One region of the Gallintestinimicrobium sp. genome, then DNA from elsewhere that is predicted to be linked to it. Evidence: predicted binding sites of a transcription regulator. Region 1 holds the regulator's gene; each other region holds the start of a gene.
The links. Region 1 encodes HrcA, which represses chaperone genes, less so after heat shock. Its sites were predicted from a motif close to TGTTAGCACTCNNNNNNNNNGAGTGCTAACA; they were not measured.
Positions count from the first base shown of each region.

Region 2: the regulator HrcA is predicted to act here: its motif matches at 4,988-5,018, upstream of groES (co-chaperone GroES).
Region 3: the regulator HrcA is predicted to act here: its motif matches at 4,587-4,617, upstream of ACLTOQ_RS00265 (Hsp20/alpha crystallin family protein).

Region 1 is NZ_JBKVPW010000003.1:16,850-23,495, reverse strand. It holds gene dnaJ (molecular chaperone DnaJ) at 1-1,119, opposite strand, end outside; gene dnaK (molecular chaperone DnaK) at 1,324-3,204, opposite strand; gene grpE (nucleotide exchange factor GrpE) at 3,288-3,911, opposite strand; gene hrcA (heat-inducible transcriptional repressor HrcA) at 3,941-4,969, opposite strand; gene ACLTOQ_RS03535 (DUF6465 family protein) at 5,376-5,855, opposite strand; gene ACLTOQ_RS03530 (ATP-binding protein) at 6,012-6,646, opposite strand, start outside.
Region 2 is NZ_JBKVPW010000004.1:73,352-79,997, reverse strand. It holds gene ACLTOQ_RS05315 (MBOAT family O-acyltransferase) at 1-62, opposite strand, end outside; gene ACLTOQ_RS05310 (acetate/propionate family kinase) at 101-1,309, opposite strand; gene pta (phosphate acetyltransferase) at 1,623-2,624, opposite strand; gene groL (chaperonin GroEL) at 3,000-4,625, opposite strand; gene groES (co-chaperone GroES) at 4,657-4,944, opposite strand; gene ACLTOQ_RS05290 (GH25 family lysozyme) at 5,573-6,349, opposite strand; gene ACLTOQ_RS05285 (hypothetical protein) at 6,358-6,646, opposite strand, start outside.
Region 3 is NZ_JBKVPW010000001.1:57,600-64,245, reverse strand. It holds gene ACLTOQ_RS00285 (MBOAT family O-acyltransferase) at 1-868, shown strand, start outside; gene ACLTOQ_RS00280 (hypothetical protein) at 1,023-2,057, shown strand; gene ACLTOQ_RS00275 (methylated-DNA--[protein]-cysteine S-methyltransferase) at 2,106-2,648, shown strand; gene ACLTOQ_RS00270 (diguanylate cyclase domain-containing protein) at 2,624-4,384, opposite strand; gene ACLTOQ_RS00265 (Hsp20/alpha crystallin family protein) at 4,786-5,250, shown strand; gene ACLTOQ_RS00260 (Na/Pi cotransporter family protein) at 5,533-6,646, shown strand, end outside.

The DNA.
Region 1 (6,646 bases):
GATGCGTTCTGCCGCATGTAAGCTGTCTTCTGTCGCTTCGTCGAACTTGCGCAGCAGCTCTTTTGCTTCTGCAGAAAGATGTTCGGGAGTCTGTACAACCAGAGTTACATAATGATCGCCGCGCAGATCCTTGTTGCGCAGAGACGGTACGCCCTTGCCTTTTAAACGAACTCTCGTATCAGTCTGGGTGCCTGCCTTGACGTCATAAATCACCTTACCATCCACGGTATCGATGACAACTTCGCCGCCCAGTGCCGCCACTGCAAAGGAAACCGGAACAGTGGAGTAGATGTTGGTATCCTGACGCTGGAAAATCGGATGCTGTCCAACGATAACTTCTACCAGGACATCACCTCTCGGACCGCCATTGATACCGGGCTCGCCCTGTCCTGCCAGTCTCTTGCACTGACCGTTGTCGATACCTGCCGGAATCGTGACTGCAAACCGTTTCTTCATCGGAACAAAACCGCTTCCGTGACAATCGGTACACTTTTCTTTGATAATCTTACCGGTACCGCCGCAGTCCGGGCACGCCTGAACGTTGCGGACTGTTCCAAAGAAGGACTGCTGCGTAAATACAACCTGACCCTTGCCGCCGCACTTCGGACAGGTTTCCGGGCTGGTTCCCGGCTTCGCGCCTGTGCCGTGACAGGTCTTACACTCTTCCTTCACCGTCAGCTCGATTTCTTTTTCTGTACCGAATACAGCCTCTTCAAAGGTGATTCTGACGCTGGTGCGCAGGTTTGCTCCCTTCATGGGACCGCTTCTTGCGCCGGCAGAGCCTCTGCGTCCGCCAAAGAGATCTCCGAAAATATCCCCAAAAATGTCTCCAAAATCTGCGCCGTTAAAATCAAAACCGCCGAAGCCGCCAGCTCCGCCGGCGCCACCGTCAAATGCCGCATGTCCGAACTGATCGTACTGACGTCTCTTTTCGGGATCACTCAAAACAGCATATGCTTCGGATGCTTCCTTAAACTTCTTTTCTGCTTCTTTATCTCCAGGGTTCATATCCGGATGATATTTCTTGGCAAGAGCACGATATGCCTTTTTGAGAGCGGCGTCATCGGCATTTTTGTCAACACCGAGGACTTCGTAATAATCTCTTTTCTGTTCCGCCATAATTCAAACTCCTCTATTAAAGCTTATCTTCATATAACGCATATCTGCAGCATATGCAAAAATACCGCAAAGCATCCGTCCTGCATAGGTTGCAGATATGCGTTTACACACGGATAGGGGCCTGAAAGAATCCGGCCCCCATTGTACATTCTTCCGGTCCGACACAGCGTCATCTGGCACTGTGCCGATTTACCGGGTATTATTTTATACTTCTCTGAAGTCTCCGTCAATAACATCATCATCCGGATTGCTGCCTGCACCTGCATTGCTGCCTGCACCTGCTGCATTACCCATATCAGGACCTGCCTGACCAGCTGCGCCCTGCGCCTGCTCATAAACCTTTGCAAATACTGCCTGAGCGGACTGCATCAGTTTCTCCTGAGCTGCCTTGATGTCAGCTACCTGACTGTCTGTCAGCTCCTGATCCTTGGTGGACTCCAGCAGGGATTTCAGTGCATTCAGATCTGCTTCAACGCCTGCCTTTGCGCTTGCGTCTACTTTATCGCCAACCTCATTCAGAGCCTTCTCGGTCTGGAATACGAAGGAGTCTGCGCTGTTTCTGGTGTCGATTGCGTCTTTCTTCTTCTTATCCTGTGCTTCGAACTCAGCAGCTTCCTTCACTGCCTTGTTGATATCATCTTCGGACATGTTGGAACCAGCAGTGATGGTGATGTGCTGTTCCTTGCCTGTGCCCAGATCCTTAGCGGATACATTTACGATACCGTTTGCATCGATATCGAAGGTAACCTCGATCTGCGGTACACCACGCATTGCAGGCGGAATACCATCCAGACGGAACTGTCCAAGGGACTTGTTGTCCTTTGCGAACTGTCTCTCGCCCTGCAGAACGTTGATATCAACGGCTGTCTGGTTATCAGCTGCAGTAGAGAAGATCTGGCTCTTCTTAGTAGGAATGGTTGTATTTCTCTCAATCAGTCTGGTTGCGATACCACCCATTGTCTCAATGGACAGAGACAGAGGAGTTACATCCAGCAGCAGGATATCACCTGCGCCTGCATCGCCTGCCAGCTTACCACCCTGGATGGAAGCACCCAGTGCAACGCACTCGTCAGGGTTTAAGGACTTGCTGGGTTCATGACCGGTCAGCTGTTTTACCTTATCCTGTACAGCCGGGATACGGGTAGAACCACCGACCAACAGTACCTTGCCAAGCTCGGAAGCGGTAATGCCTGCATCCTTTAATGCGTTCTGAACCGGAATTGCAGTACGCTCTACCAGATCGCTTGTCAGTTCATCAAATTTTGCTCTGGACAGATCCATATCAAAGTGCAGAGGTCCGTTTGCATTCATGCTGATGAAAGGCAGGTTGATGTTGGTTGTTGTCGCACTGGACAGCTCCTTCTTCGCCTTTTCAGCTGCTTCTTTCAGTCTCTGCATTGCCATCTTGTCTTTAGACAGGTCTACGCCCTGCTGAGCCTTAAATTCGGAAACCATCCAATCAATGATCTTGTTATCGAAATCATCGCCGCCCAGATGAGTATCACCATTGGTTGCCAGAACTTCGATAACGCCGTCGCCGATTTCGATGATGGAAACATCGAATGTACCGCCGCCTAAGTCGTATACCATGATCTTCTGTTCTTTTTCGTTGTCAAGTCCGTATGCCAGAGCTGCTGCGGTAGGCTCGTTGATGATACGCTTTACATCGAGGCCTGCGATCTTGCCGGCATCCTTGGTTGCCTGACGCTGAGCATCGTTGAAGTATGCAGGAACAGTGATAACTGCTTCGGATACCTTCTCGCCCAGATAGTTCTCTGCGTCAGCTTTCAGCTTCTGCAGGATCATAGCGGAAATTTCCTGAGGGGAATATTTCTTTCCGTCGATGTCTACCTTGTAGTCCGTACCCATATGTCTCTTAATAGAAGCGATGGTGCGGTCTGCATTGGTAACTGCCTGACGTTTTGCAGGCTCGCCGACCAGTCTCTCACCGGTCTTTGTGAATGCAACTACGGAAGGTGTTGTTCTTGCTCCTTCTGCATTTGCGATAACGGTAGGCTTGCCGCCTTCCATAACTGCTACGCAGCTGTTTGTTGTACCAAGGTCGATACCAATAATCTTACTCATAACTTTTCTCCTTCTGCCTTATCGGCTATCTCAAGCAATGTCTTATGTTCTGTTCAAATCTATGAAAAGCTGCCTGCAGGCTTTTATTCCTGCACAACAGCGACCATGCTGTGACGTACCACGGTGTCCCTGTACATGTAGCCCTTTAAAAGCTCCTGTGCTACAGTTCCGGGTTCCAGCTCATCGTTTTCCACCTGCATCACTGCGTTGTGGAAGTTGGGATCGAACTCTTTGCCGACCGCTTCGATCGGTTTTACACCGAGGTTTTCAAGCTCTGTTAGCAGCTGCCTGTAAACCTTGTTCATACCGTCTACAAAAGGAGCATCCTTTTCGTCTTCCGGTACGGTTGCAAGTCCTCTTTCAAAATTATCTACAACAGGAAGGATCTTTTCGATCACGCTCTTTGCGCCTGTCTCGAACATCGCAGACTTTTCCTTTTCGGAGCGCTTGCGGAAGTTCTCGAACTCAGCCATCTGCCGCATTACCTTATCCTGCAGCTCGTTGATCTGTGCCTTTACGGCATCTTCCTTTTTCTCTTTTTTTCTTCCGGAAAAGAAGCCTTTTTTATCTTTTTCCTCAGAAGCTTCCCCATCTTCCGGAGTTTCTGTATTTTCTGCGGAAGCCTCCGCAGTTTCTTCACATTCTTCCGTATTCCGTTTTTCCTGCGTTTCGGTTTCCGATGTGTCCTGCTTTACTTCCTCTTCCATTCTCTCTTCTGCCACGCCTGTCACCCTTTCTACTTCTTATATAAAGTATCCAACTCGTTCATCAGTGTCTTTAAGGTACCGATGACCTTGTCATAATCCATTCGTTTGGGACCGATGATTCCGATCGTACCTCTCATGCCCTCTCCAAGCTCATAGGTTGCAGTTACGACGCTGCAGTCCTTCATGGACGAAACCGGCGTCTCATTGCCGATATAAACCTGAATGCCGGTGTTATTCTCTTCGGAAAGGGAATCCTGAACCAGCTCTCCCAGCGCTTTCTTTTCTTCAAATACATTGATCAGCTCGCTGGTCTTTTCCCGATTGTCCGTCAGCTCCGGATATTTCAGGATGTTATTGGTTCCGCTGGTATAGATCTTTAAATCCTCATCCGACCGGATCGCTTCGGCAACTGCATCAATCACTCCGCTTACAATGCCGCTGTGAACGCCTGCCTGCTGCTTCATCTCCGAAATCATCGCAAGATTGATTTCATCAATCGACAGCCCGTTTAAATGGGTGTTTAACAGGATGTTCAGTTTCAGGAGTGTCGCATCATCCAGATCCTCTTCGACCTGAAGCATCGTGTTCTTGATCACATTGCCTTCTACTACAACAACTGCCAGAAGCTGATGCTCATCTACTTTTGAAAGCTGGATGAATTTCAGCTTATTGCGCTGATACTGGGGTGTGGTGATCATCGCCGCATAGTTGGTGTTGGTCGCCAGCACTCTCGCCACTCTCTTTAAGAGAGTGTCCATCTTTTCATCCTTTTCCAGAAGCAGACCTTTTAACTCTTCCACTTCACGTTCCCGCTCACCCAGCATGGTGTCTACATAAAAGCGGTAACCCTTATCAGAAGGAATCCGTCCTGCAGAGGTATGGGGCTGTAAAATGTAGCCCATTTCTTCCAGATCGGACATCTCATTGCGGATGGTCGCGGAACTTAAATTCAAATCGGTATACTTGGAAATTGTCCTGCTGCCCACCGGCTCTCCTGTCTCCAGATAGTTCCGAATAACTGCCTGCAGAATTTTCTTTTTCCTTTCATCGAGTTCCACGTTCTCACCTGCTTTCTGATTTGTTAGCACTCAATCACTTGGAGTGCTAACACCTTCTGATGATTACATTACCACTCCCCTACTCTATTGTCAACAGATTTTCCCAAAATACTTGTGAAGATAGTGTGAAAAATAAGCGTGATCGCTTATTTTTCGCACAGCTATTTGTGCCACAGGCGTCACAAAGTAGTTAGGATCGCAGAGCCGAACTGGACGTTCGCCTCGCGATTCCTTCGGCGCAAAGCGCCTGCGGAATGGAGAATTTATGAAAAAAGCAGCCGCACCGGGAAGGATTCGTCCCCGATACGGCTGTTCTTATTTCTGTGTATTATGTACGTTCTGACTCTGCAGCGCCCGCTCAGATTATGGCGACGCCTGCTTTCGATTGCGGTGTCTGCTCAGACACTTAGATTCCGAAGCTTCCGCTCGTTGTACCGTTGATCACATAGTATACTGCGCTCTCTTCCGGCTTTACATACAGCTCAACGCTCTTGAACTCTTCCGGTGCGTTGCCCAGGTCATACTGCCATACATCTTTGGCAATCTCAACCAGTCTCTCAGTTGTGTATTCCTTGCCTGCAAACTGAACGCTTACCTCAGTCTTTACAGCTGCTGCTTTTGTTGCGCGCTTTGCCGGCGCTTTCTTTTCAGCGGTTGCCTTTGCTGTTGTGGTTTTCTTTGCAGCTGTTTTCTTTGCTGCGGGCTTTTCCTCTGCTTTAGCTGCAGCTGTTGCTTCTGCTTCAACTGCTTTTTCTTCTGCCTTTGCTTCAACAGCCTCTGTCTTGGGTTCCTCGGTCTTTACTGCCGCAACAGTCTCAGCTTTTACGGTTTCTTTTTTATTAACGGGTGCCTTTGTTACAGTTTTCTTCACTGTGCTTTTTCTCATAATGATCTCCTCCTTAACACCCAGGTATCCATTCTCCTTGTCATATCATTATCTAGCAATTACCTGAATTTAGTGATTAGTTTACTTCTAAAACCAGATATTGTCAACCTTTCCTCTGTTTTCGCCGAAAAAATTAACGCTTTTTAGAAAATATTTTTACATTTTATTTATTCCGGACATCGGAATTTCGACAAAAAATGTACTTCCGGCTCCAGGCTCACTGGTAAGCCTTACACTGCCCCCATAATACGCCGTGATATGCTTCACAATCGACAGTCCCAGGCCGGTTCCGCCCATTTTTCGGCTTCTTCCCTTGTCCACCCTGAAAAAGCGTTCAAAGACACGTTTCTGATCCTCCGGATCGATTCCTACGCCATCATCCTTTACTTCTATATATACTGCCTCTGGCTCCTGCCAGATTTTTGTCCAGACATGTCCGCCCGGATGGTTGTATTTGATGCCATTGCTGATCAGATTTGATAAAAGCTCCCGCATCTGCTGCAGACTTGCCTGGAGGATCACATTTCCACATGAGCCCGAAATTTCCACCTTACAGGATGCCGCCTGTGGTGTCAGGGATTCCAGGACCTCATCCATCACACTTTTTAAATTTACCTTACTCAGCGTTACCTCCGCATCCTTGCTTTCCAGCCGCGAGATCATCAGGATATCATCGATCAGACTTGTCATATGCTCTGTTTCCTTTAAAATCCTCGCAAGGAAATCCTTCCTGGTCGCCTCATCCTTGACAAAATCCTGACTCAACAGCTCCGCATAGCCCCGCACGGACG
Region 2 (6,646 bases), on a different contig from region 1:
TCCAGACTGCTGAATACTAAGGTATGCAAACTTTCTAAATTTCCGATTTCAATTCCTGACATTTTTCCTGATCCCGTCCTTTATTTTCTGGCTGGACGCCTTATTTGCCCTTTACAATCGCAAGGGTATGTCTGGCGATCTCCAGTTCTTCATTTGTCGGAATCACGAGCACTTTGGTCTTTGCAGATGGCGTCGAAACGATTCTCTCCTTGCCCCGGATATTGTTGGCTTCCTTATCCAGCTCTACGCCAAGATGTTCCAGATACGGGCTGCAGATCAGCTCACGGATAACCGGGCTGTTTTCGCCGATTCCCGCTGTAAAGCAGATCGCATCCGCACCATTTAATTCTGCCGCATATGCACCGATATATTTTGCAACCCGAAGGACAAACGCTTTGATCGCCCTTGTCGCAGCCGGATTATTTCCTTCCAGATAAGCATCTTCCAGATCTCTGAAATCAGAGGAAAAACCATCTGAAAGTCCAAGCACACCGGATTCCTTGTTCAAAATTCTCACTACTTCGTGGATGTTCTTACCATCCTTACCTGCCATCATTTCCAGTACACCCGGATCTACATCACCGCTTCTGGTGCCCATAATCAGACCTTCCAGCGGAGTCAGTCCCATGGAGGTATCTATACATCTGCCGTCCTTTATCGCAGATACGGACGCACCGTTTCCAAGGTGGCAGATAATCAGTTTTAACGATTCATACGGCTTGCCCAGGATATCCGCCGCACGTCTGGAAACGTACTGGTGGCTCGTGCCGTGGAAACCGTATCTTCTGATTCCAAACTGCTTGTAATAACGGTAAGGAATCGCATATAAATATGCCTCTTCATCCATCGTCTGATGAAAGGCAGTATCAAATACCGCTACCTGAGGAACACCCGGCAGCTGTAACTCACAATCTTCAATTCCCTGCAGGTTCGCCGGATTATGAAGAGGCGCCAGTACGGTACATTCCATAATCGCTTCTTTTACCTGCGGTGTGATCAGGGTTGCTTCTGAAAAATGCTCGCCGCCGTGTACAACACGGTGTCCGACTGCACCGATCTCGGACAGTTCTTTTACCGCGCCGTCTTCCGGATTCGTCAGTGTCTGCAGCATCAGACGGACAGCATCCTTATGATCTGCCATCGGAGCGTCCCATTTACGCTTTTCATGACCGGTCAGTGTGTAGCTGATCCGGCTGCCAGCGATACCAATTCTCTCACATAATCCTTTCGCTGTCAATTCTTCTGTTTCCGAATCGATTAACTGGAATTTCAGCGAAGAACTTCCGCAATTTATGACAAGAATTTTCATTTTTGTATACCCCCGTTCGTGTTATTTGAATCTCACCTCTCCATAATAACAAAAACCATCCCAATTTACAACTAAAACCGAGACGGTTTGCACAATTTTATTCTCAGCAGGCTGTTAGACTCACGGGCTCGCACCGGCACACTTTACTTCCTGCTGCGCAGGCTGCCCGTTCGTTAATGATGCAAGAAAAACAAATGCCGCCCTATACGGACGGCGTTTATTTTTCTATTGTATCAATTATGTCGTGAGCATAGCTCACTCGGCAACTTCGCCGTTCGTCAATCATGCAAGCATGCTGACTCACTTGCGTGCGCTACATGAGCTGTGCCTGAACAGCAGTTAATGCTACTACTCCGACGATGTCTTCCCAGGAACAGCCTCTGGACAGGTCGTTTACGGGCTTTGCGATACCCTGCAGCATTGGCCCATAGGCTTCCGCCTTTGCCAGTCTCTGTACCAGCTTGTAGCCGATATTGCCGCAGTCCAGGTTCGGGAAGATCAGAACGTTTGCCTTACCTGCAACTTCGCTGCCGGGCGCTTTGGATTTTGCAACAGAGGGCACAATCGCTGCGTCAGTCTGCAGTTCGCCGTCCAAGGTCAGTCCGGGATACTGTTCGTGTGCAATTTCTACCGCTTTTACAACCTTATCTACCAGAGGATGCTTTGCGCTTCCCTTGGTGGAATGGGACAGCATCGCGATAATCGGTTTTGCGCCGACAAGGGTCTTAAAGCTCTTTGCACTGGTGTCTGCAATCGCTGCAAGCTCTTCAGCGGTCGGATCCTGATTCAGGCCACAATCTGCAAACAGGAACGTACCGTGCTCGCCGTATTCACAGTTGGGTACATCCAGAATAAAGAAACCGGATACCAGCTTTACACCGGGTGCGGTCTTTAAAATCTGCAGCGCCGGACGCAGGGTATCTGCGGTTGCATGGCATGCACCCGCCACCATTCCGTCTGCATCATTTGCTTTTACCATGATAACACCAAAGGTCATGTTATCGGTCAGCAGAATCTGACGTGCCTTTTCGGGCGTCATTCCCTTATGCTTTCTCGTTTCATATAATAACTGAACGTATTCGTCCAGCTTCTCACATTTCGTAGGATCGATCACGCGCACACCGGTCAGATCAACTTCCAGCCATCCTGCACCATCCATGATCTTTTCTTCATTGCCAACCATAATAATGTTGGCAATCCCCTCTTCGATAATATGGGATGCTGCGATCAGCGTTCTCTTGTCATTCGTCTCCGGAAGTACGATCGTCTTTCTGTCCGATCTGGCCTTTTCTTTGATGATGTCAATATAAGACATTCTGCTTCTCCTTTCATTTTCTGATTTTCACGTTTTCGTTCTCAATGTCTGATAGATAAATTATAACATTTTCCCCATTCGAGACAAGGCAAATTTCTCAAATCTTTGTATAAAATGAAGGACACAGTTCACTCGTAGAGCTCTATAAGCAGATTTCATGCTTGCATGAAAAGATGCTTATAGAGCTCTACGAAGAGATCGCCATTTCATGAGCAAAAAGGAGCTGCGCAGCAGCGAAAAAGCAGCGAAGCTGCGCTTTTTGCGAATGATGTGACGCGGGCGAACTAGGCAAACCAGCTTCGGACATAAAAAAACTGCCGTCGGCAAAACCTGCCGGCAGCAGTTTTTCATGTTTCTTATAAAAGTTTGTGCAGCTTACATCATACCCATGCCGCCTGCACCGCCGGCGGGCATTGCAGGAGTGTCTTCCTTAATGCTTGCAACAACGGATTCGGTTGTCAGCAATGTGCTTGCAACGCTGGTTGCGTTCTGCAGAGCGCTTCTGGTAACCTTTGCAGGGTCCAGAATACCTGCGTCGATCATATTTACATAAGTCTCATTCAGGGCATCGAAACCGAAGCCGATCGGGGACTCTTTTACCTTGTTGATGATAACGCTGCCTTCCAGGCCTGCGTTTGCTGCGATATAGTACAGAGGAGCTTCCAGAGCCTTCAGTACAATCTTCGCACCGGTCTTCTCATCGCCTTCCAGTGTATTTGCCAGAGCTTCTACATCCTTTGCAGCGTGGATATATGCAGAACCGCCGCCTGCGATGATACCTTCTTCTACTGCTGCACGGGTAGCTGCCAGAGCGTCTTCCATACGCAGTTTTGCTTCTTTCATCTCGGTTTCCGTTGCAGCGCCGACACGGATCACTGCTACGCCGCCAGCCAGCTTGGCAAGTCTCTCCTGCAGCTTTTCTCTGTCGAAATCAGAAGTGGTCTCTTCGATCTGCTTCTTGATCTGTGCAACTCTCGCTGCGATTGCAGCCTTGTCGCCTTCCCCATCAACAATGATGGTGTTCTCTTTCTGAACCTTAACAGATTTTGCACGGCCGAGCATATCCATTGTGGTCTCTTTTAATTCCAGGCCGAGTTCGGAGCTGATCACCTGTCCGCCGGTCAGGATTGCAATATCCTCCAGCATAGCCTTTCTTCTGTCGCCATAGCCAGGCGCTTTAACAGCTACTACATTGAAAGTGCCGCGCAGCTTGTTGACGATCAGGGTGGTCAGAGCCTCGCCCTCTACATCCTCAGCGATGATCAGCAGCTTTGCGCCGGACTGAACGATCTGCTCCAGTAAAGGCAGGATCTCCTGAATGTTAGAAATCTTCTTATCGGTAATTAGGATATACGGATTGTCCAGAACTGCTTCCATCTTATCCATATCAGTAGCCATGTATGCAGAGATATAACCTCTGTCAAACTGCATACCTTCTACCAGATCCAGCTCTGTCTTCATGGTCTTGCTTTCCTCGATGGTAATAACGCCATCGTTGGAAACCTTTTCCATCGCATCTGCAACCATCTGACCAACTTCATCGCTTGCTGCAGAAATCGCTGCAACTCTTGCAATGTGGTTCTTACCGTTGACCTTCTGGCTCATCTTCTGAATGGAATCTACGGCACACTCGGTTGCCTTCTGCATACCTTTTCTTAAAATGATCGGATTTGCACCTGCTGCCAGGTTGCTCATGCCAGCGCCGATCATTGCCTGTGCCAGAACAGTTGCGGTTGTGGTGCCGTCACCTGCAACGTCATTGGTCTTTGTTGCAACTTCTTTTACCAGCTGTGCACCCATGTTCTCGAATGCATCCTCCAGCTCGATCTCTTTTGCGATGGTCACACCATCGTTGGTGATCAGCGGAGCTCCGTAGGATTTATCCAGTGCTACGTTACGTCCCTTGGGTCCAAGGGTTACTCTGACGGTATTTGCCAGCTTATCAACGCCGGCTTCCAGTGCTGCACGCGCTTCTGCGCCGTATTTAATTTCCTTTGCCATAATAAATCAGCCTCCTAATTCAAGTTTAAACTTACGCTTCGATTACTGCCAGAATGTCTGACTGCTTTACAACGATATATTCTTCGTCATCCAGTTTCACATCAGTACCTGCGTACTTGGAGTAAATGACCTGATCGCCAACCTTAACTTCCATTTTCACTTCTTTGCCGTCCACCACTCCGCCGGGGCCAACTGCAATGACTTCTGCCTGCTGGGGCTTCTCTTTATTCTGTCCGGGAAGAACAATTCCGGATTTGGTTGTCTCTTCTGCAACCAGCTGCTTTAATACAACTCTGTCACCTAACGGTACTAACTTCATGATAACTGCCTCCTTATATGAAAATTCATACTTTCGTATTTACTGTTAGCACTCATTTGTCCTGAGTGCTAAACACTATATGTATATTATGTTTCTTCGGTCGATTATGCAACACAGCTGAGCGCCGTTCATGTTCTATTTTCTTTTATTTTCTTTTATTTTCTTTTATTTTCTCGTTATTTCTTTTATTTTCATATCAGGTTTATGAAAGTAGAATTTCATACTTTTTTTAGAATTTCACTCTGCCGCAGCAGGATCCCCACAGAGTATTTTACATCGTATGGGCAATTTCATTTCTTATACACAAAAAATCTATACACAAAAAGGCACATGCAAAAGCTGTTACCCTTTTCCATGTGCCCTGTATTTTCCATTCCTGACAACAGAAAGATCGTAGAACATGCATTCTATTGTTTCAGATTTCGAAAGCTGCTTCCCCTATAAAGAAGCTGCAGCCTGCCGATAAACCAGTCTGTCCAATATTGCCAGAATTTATACTCTGGACAGATAGAAAATTCCTTTTATATAGGAAGAAACAGGCTTTTTGTTCTGCTTTTGTTGCTATTTTTTATATCCTGTATCAAATTTTCTGACATGGCATTGGATTAAATTTATTATCCGCTGCATATTACTCCAGTATTATTACCTTGTGCACTGCGCCGACAATGCCGCGTGCGGCGAATTGCTGCCGTGCGATCTCCGCCAGCTCTTTTGTCCAGACATCCGCCACCGATACTGTATAGATTACTCCAGACTCCGCCACATGCTGTGTCCATGCTGCCGGATCTTCGTAGCTAATATTTAGATCAACATCGCCTTTGATGCCTGCAATCTCTCCACAGCTCGTATACTGCCATGCTGTAATATCCTGATTAACTGATGGTTTGTAGCTCTGGTCCGGGCCGTCATCAAATGTCATTGTACGATAGCCGCGGTAATAGCGTGCCACCCACAACCGTATCCCAGCAAACGCATTAAAGTCAAACCAGCGCTCCTTATATACATACAGCCCAACATACAGTCCAAAACCGTACCCTGCTGCCGTGATAACCTCCTGCGCCGCGCGGATGCAGCATGTTAGCTTTACAGCGCCAAGCGGCCGCAGCACATCTTTGTCCTCCACATCCCACCAGACCATTGTACCGGTCAGCCCACGGGATTGTAATAATGCTACGACCTGCTGTGCTTCCTGCCGCGCTGCGTCCTGTGTAGCTGCGTAGGTATACTTATATACAGACACAGGTATATTGTGCTTCCGGCAGCTCTCCAGATTTGTAGCAAACTGATGGTCTGCCTTGCCTGATCGTCGCACGCTGCGCAGGATTGCAAAGGATACCTTTGCCGTTGCCACCTGCTCCCAGTCAATCACGCCCTGGTTATCTGATACGTCAATTCCTTTCCACATACTTCTCCTCACTTTCTTCTGTACCCCACGCTCATCCCTGCGCCAGCATCGTTTATCACGGTCGTTGTTGGGCTGTAGGTTTTCAGCGCCTTATAAGCGGCGATTGTTTCTGGCGGGAGCGGTGTGCGGATGGATTCTGCAAGGCAATACAGCATTTTGGCATTTATTTCTCCGAGCATTTTTTTAAAAGATTTAATGGCAACATTGTTGTCTGAAGTATCCTCTAAATATTCGTTTCTAACAGACCAAACAAGATAATCATCATTAGTTTCCTCAATAATCAATTCTGTGCCTTCT
Region 3 (6,646 bases), on a different contig from region 1:
CGCCAAAAAAGTGCTGCTGGCGGATACGCTGGCAAAGGCGGTCAACTATGGATACAGCAATGTTTCGATGCTGGACAGCATTTCGGCACTGCTTCTGGCGGTCGGGTATCTGACGGAGCTGTACTTTGATTTCAGCGGCTATTGTGATATGGCGGTCGGTTTGGGCAAAATGATCGGTCTGGAGGTCGCAGAAAATTTCGATGCGCCGTTTCACTCTGCTTCGGTCAAGGAATTCTGGCGCAGATGGCACATGACGCTGGGACGGTTTTTTACAAGGTATGTATACATCCCCCTGGGCGGAAATCGGAGGGGGAAGATGCGGACGCTGTGCAATGTGATGATCGTTATGCTGCTTTCAGGGCTCTGGCACGGCGCGGCGTGGACCTTTGTGCTGTGGGGATTTTTACATGGAGTCGGGATGATCTGGGATAACCTGGAGCATCCGCATTTACCGAAAAAATGGATGCGGCAGGCAGCGACCTTTGCCTATGTATGTATGACCTTCGTGTTTTTCAGGGCGGAGAGCATTGCGCAGGGGGTTGACGTTTTAAAAAGCATTGTCAGCCTGAAATGGAACGGCTTTGTGTTTCAGATGGCATCGGCGCTCGACATGACGGAATGTTACATTATCACAAAGGCGCTGTCGATGAAGCTGCCGGGACTACTTTCGTGGTTCTGGCTCGGAATTTTTGTTGTGCTGATTGCAATCTGTTTCCGGGTTCTTTCCGGAGAAAAAGTATCCGGCGTGGTTGCATTGCAGAGGCAGAAAGGCTATGGCAGGCTGTATCCGGTGCTTCTGGCGGTTTTGTTTACCTGGTCAATAATCTCAATGACAGGCGTGAGCGAGTATCTCTATTTTTCGTTTTAAAGGGAAAATGGCGGCAGTATGATCTGTCCGGGACAGTGTGAGGAATGAGAGAAAAATTGAAAAATAAAATTTTTCAATCGCGAGATTTGTGTCTGCGCGCACTTGACACAAACTCGACATGCGCAAAAAGCGTGCGCAGAAATGAGCGGAAAATATGGTAAATTCCAAATGGATTCGGCGTTTTGCGGTCTGGACGGCAGCGCTTTTAGCAGCGATCGCAGCAGTGGTAGTGATTTTTGACCCGTTTTATCATTTTCACGGTCCGCTGCCGGGGATGAAAGCAGTCGTAACGAAATCGGAATATCAGTGTATCGGCACAATACGGAATTTTTCTTATGACAGCGTGCTGGCAGGATCCTCTACAGCGGAAAACTATAACAATCACTGGTTTGACGAGGCATTTTCCTGTAGGACGGTCAAGGCGATCAAAAGCTCCGGGACATGCGCAGATCTGAAATTTTATATGGATGAAGCGTTTGCGACGCACGATCTGAAAAATGTGTTTTACAGCCTCGATCTGTTTGCCTTGGACGGCGACCCGGAGACGAATTTTGTCAACGATTCGATGCCGCTGTATTTATATGATAAAAATCCGTTCAATGACGTGAAGTATCTGTTCAACAAGGATGTATTGTTTGAGGATATCCCGTATCTGCTGGCGATGAATTTCAGCGGGTACGACGATGGGATGTCTTATAATTTCTGGCAGTACAAAACCTTTTCTGAAGAAGAGGCGAGAAAGCATTACGAACAGTCGGAAGAGATTGCACCGATGCAGGAGCCGTCTGAGTGGCAGGCACGGGTAGAGGAAAATATTGGTTTGTTGACAGATATGGTAAAAAAGCATCCGGAGACAGAATTTTATTTTTTCCTGCCGCCCTATTCCGAGCTTTGGTGGGACAGCGTGTACCGGAGCGGGCAGACGGAGGAATATCTCTATGCCAGACAGGCGGCGATGGAAGCGCTGATTGCGTATGACAATGTGCAGATTTACGATTTTCAGACGGATGAGGATATTATTTTGAATCTGGATTATTACATGGATCCGATTCATTTTTCTGCGGATGTGAATCAGTTCATGGTCGTAAAAGCAAAGGAAGCCGATGTAGCATATCTGGTGACAAAAGAAAATCTGTCTGACCGGTGCAGTGCAATGCGCAGGCTGGCAGAGAAGATCACAAACAGGTAGCAGGAGTATTTACACGAGATATTTTCCAAACATTTTTAGGGTGTGATCATGACAGATATTTATCAGAAAGCTTATACGAGCATATATCCTTCCAGGCTTGGGGATATTTTGCTGGCGGCGGACGAAATCGGGCTTACCGGTTTGTGGTTTTTCGGGCAGAGCTATTTTGCAGATACACTTCCGGCAGAGCAGGTTGCGCAGGAAACGCCGATACTTGCACAGGCAAGGGAATGGCTGGACGAATATTTTTCGGGAAAAGAACCGGACTTTACACCGAAGCTGCATCCGATCGGATCGCCGTTTCGGCAGGCGGTATGGAGGATTTTGCTGCAGATTCCCTATGGTCAGACGATGACCTACGGAGAAATCGCAAGCCAGATGGAAAAGCTGCAGAACCGGCCTCATATGTCTGCGCAGGCGGTAGGCGGTGCGGTGGGACATAACGGGATTTCAATCATCATTCCATGCCATCGGGTTGTTGGGACAAAGGGGAACCTGACAGGGTATGCAGGCGGACTTGACAAAAAGATGGCACTGCTTGAGCTGGAGCATGCCAATCGGAAAACTTATCCGGAAAATTTGTCGCTGTAATGAATATGCATATCTTCCCAGTCCATAAATAATACATAGAATACTTTTCCATATTGTGGGCTTTCTACAATTCTCCCATGATCCAGTACAGAAAGATAAGATCCGTCCGCCTTTCGAAGATGAAAATGAATATAGTCATTTTCATTTCCGCTGTCGATTTGTTCCCAAATGCTTGCTTCTATCTGCTGCTGCTCATCTTCACGAATCAGGTTGTGAAAACTCTTATTGGTGAGCCTGAAGAATTCATCCATACTTTGATATCCGGTCATAGAAAGAAATTCATGGTTTGCATAAAAAAGTTCGTCATCTTCCTTGTCTGCTCTGTATATGATAAATGCACCCGGAAGGTGTTCGGAGATATCTCTAAGTGCAAAGCCCAGCTGTTTGCGAACAACGGATTGAAGTTTCTTACTGTAAGACATACATCCATTTTTCCCGTGAAGCTTTATTTCATAGAGAGCTGCATCTGCACAGCGCATGAGCTGTGAAAGACTGGATGCAAAGGTCGGATATTCCGCATATCCAAGAGAAATATAAAATTGCTGCTCCCTTCCTCTGCATGAGAATGTTTTGGGAAGGCTGGTGAATTGCTGCAATTGCGCTTCTGCTTCTTCAAAGGTATAGTTAGGGAGAAGAACACAAAATTCGTCTCCACCGTTTCTTCCTAATATGGCATCAGATGGAAAAAAAGCTTTCATGCTGTCTGCAAGACATTTCAATGCCTTGTCACCATAACCGTGTCCATAGATATCATTGATAAACTTAAAGTCATCAATATCAAAAAGTGCAGCCACAAAATGAGTTTTCGGATTTTTAGCTATCATTTTCGCTGCCAATTCATCAAATCCATAGCGATTGTAAATATTGGTAAGGGAATCCGTGTGTGCCAGTATCTGAAATCTGTTTTTATTTTCTTTCGAAGTCAGCCATACACAGGTAAGAACGGACAGAAGTATAACGTTAGCAGTTAATATCACACTGGTTTTTGCTATTAATAAATTGTTTCGCCATCCACCTTGAGGAGCTACTTCAAACATCCATTCCTCTTCCCCTATCGTAAAAGTATAAGAAACCGGATTTATCAACGAATCATTTGATTGAGAAACAATGTTATAGGTATCACTCCAGGGAGCATCTGTCTTTGAAATTCTGTATTCATATCCAAAGCTGGAAAGTGCACTGACCGCGTCTGAGAAAATGTCGGGTACACGCAGGACAACAATGGTAAAGCCCCAGAAATATTCCAACCCGTTTTCATCCTTCAGGAAAATGGGATTGCGGACAGCAATTCCAGAGCCGCCCTGTTTCAATTTGAATGGTCCCTGGGTAATGATTGTATGGTTGTCCCTTGCATAACAGGAAATCTTTCCACGATCTTTATCATGGAGCAGATCAATTTTGCCTGCTTCATTTCCGGTGGACGGATAAATATCTGTCACAACACCATTCGGAGCAAGCTGCACGCTTTCAATAGAATCAGACATAAGATTTTCTGCAATCATGTCAAACTGGTTAAATTCTCCAGATTCACTGATCAAAATCTGTTTCAGAACATCCGTAACGTCTATCCCTTCTGTAATCTCATTTTTTATGCGTTCCCCATAGGTTGTTGCATTTAATAATGCTGTTGTATGGTTCTGTGCTGTTTCATGAGAGTCTACTTTGTATAGGATTATACCAACAAGGCATATACCCAGTAAGAAAACGATAAGCGGAATAAGTGTTTTTTGTTTCATCTAACATGCCCTTTTTTTCAGAGGTGTTTTGCAAGACCTCTGTTGATGTCAGTCATGGCGGCTGTTTTCATAGTATTTTCCCTCACATTGTGTTCCGTGTCAAGATTTCGTACAAGCTAAAATAAGAAGGAGAGCCAAAGCTTTTGGATATTGTTTTTGTCATTTTACAGAGCTCGCAGCGTTCACAAATTCTTCACAAAAAAATTAGCACTCGCCTATTGACACTGCTAATAATGAGTGTTATATTACATCTAGAACAAAGGAAAGGGAACAAAAAGAACAGAAGATGCCGAAAACGGAATCGGAGTTCTCAGAAAGCTTTTCTTTGAACCAGATAAAATGACAACCACTTCTGAAAAGGATTCACAGAAGGCATGATAGAAGGAATGGAGGAATGACTTATGTTACTGCCTAGAATTTGGGATGAAGATTTATTTGAGAATATGGATAACTGGATGAGCTGGCCGGATGAGAGTGAGTTCTTCGGTAAGAAGAATCCTCTGTATGGCAAACATGCAAAGAACCTCATGAAGACAGATGTTCGGGAAACCGAGGATGCTTACGAGGTAGATATTGATCTGCCTGGCTTCAAGAAAGACGAGGTTACGATCACCGTCGAAAATGGTTATCTGAATATCAGCGCTGTCAAAGGCCTTGATAAAGACGAAACCGATAAGAAGACCGGCAAGTATATTCGTCAGGAGCGTTACGCAGGCAGCTGCTCCAGAACATTTTATGTCGGCGAAGCCGTTGAACCCGAGGATGTTTCCGCGAAGTTTGAAAACGGTATCCTGCAGCTTCACATTTTGAAGAAGGAAGCAAAGAAGGTAGAAAAGAAAGACAACCGGATCGCAATTGAAGGCTGATCTTTTCGGTATACAAATCTGAGCATTCCGTCAAAATCTCACCTGATAAAAATCCCGGTGCGTGAAAACGTACCGGGATTTTTTGTCGTAAAGGAAGCTTCGATTTTATACAATAAAAACGCTTTGGGAGGATCCCACTGCGGCAGGAAAGGAAAAGGGCGATATTCGACAGGAGAAATGCGCTGGATTTCACCCGAAAGGTTGCGTAAAAAGGCTCAATCATGTAAAATCAAAGTAATATCTTTGAAAAATGAGCGGCAGGACCGCAGCATGGAGGATGAAATGGATATATTCGGAATATTGGCGATGGTCGGGGGACTTGCTCTGTTTTTATACGGTATGCAGGTTCTGGGAGATGGTCTGAAAAGAACGTCGGGCGGACGTCTGGAAGAAATTCTGGAATCGCTGACTTCCAACAAATGGAAGGGCGCGCTGCTGGGCTGTGTTGTCACGGCAGTAATTCAGTCATCGTCAGCAACGACGGTAATGGTAGTCGGACTCGTAAACTCCGGTATTATGAAGCTGACGCAGGCTGCAGGCGTTATTTTGGGAGCGAACGTCGGAACGACCGTTACTTCCTGGATGCTGAGCTTGACTGGTATCGAAAGCAGCAATGTGTTTGTACAGCTGTTAAAGCCGGCGAACTTCTCACCAATCGTCGGTATCATTGGCGTGATCATGCTGATGACCGCTAAAAATGATAAGAAAAAAGATATCGGTACGATTTTGATCGGCTTTGCAGTTCTGATGTTTGGTATGGAAACTATGTCCTCTGCAGTAGAGCCGCTGGCGGGCAATGAGAAATTTACCGGCATTCTGACGATGTTCTCCAATCCGATCCTTGGTATGCTTGCCGGTCTGGTGCTGACTGCGGTTATTCAGAGCTCTTCTGCATCCATCGGTATCCTGCAGGCACTTTCCATGAGTGGAACACTTACCATCGGTTCTGCGATCCCGATTCTGATGGGTGAAAACATCGGTACGGCGATCACTGCGATCCTTTCCTCTATGGGCGCAAGTAAAAATGCGAAGCGTGCAGCGCTGATGCATTTATATTTCTGTATTTTAAAGACAAGCTTTTTCATGGTGCTTTTTTATCTGATCGATGCGATCGTACATTTTTCGTTTATGACAGAGCTTGCAAACCCTTTCATCATTGCCATGATCCACAGTATCTTTAACCTGTCGGCGGTGATTATCATGCTGCCGATATCCGAAGTATTGGTAAAGCTTGCGATGAAGACGATTCCGGTTACTCCGGACGAGCTCGAGGATGTTCCGGTAGAAAAGAGCATTCAGATCCTGGACGAGCGTTTCCTGGCATCGCCGCATTTTGCACTGGAGCAGTGTAAAACAGCCGCAGGCGATATGGCAGAGTATGCCCGGGAAGCCCTGT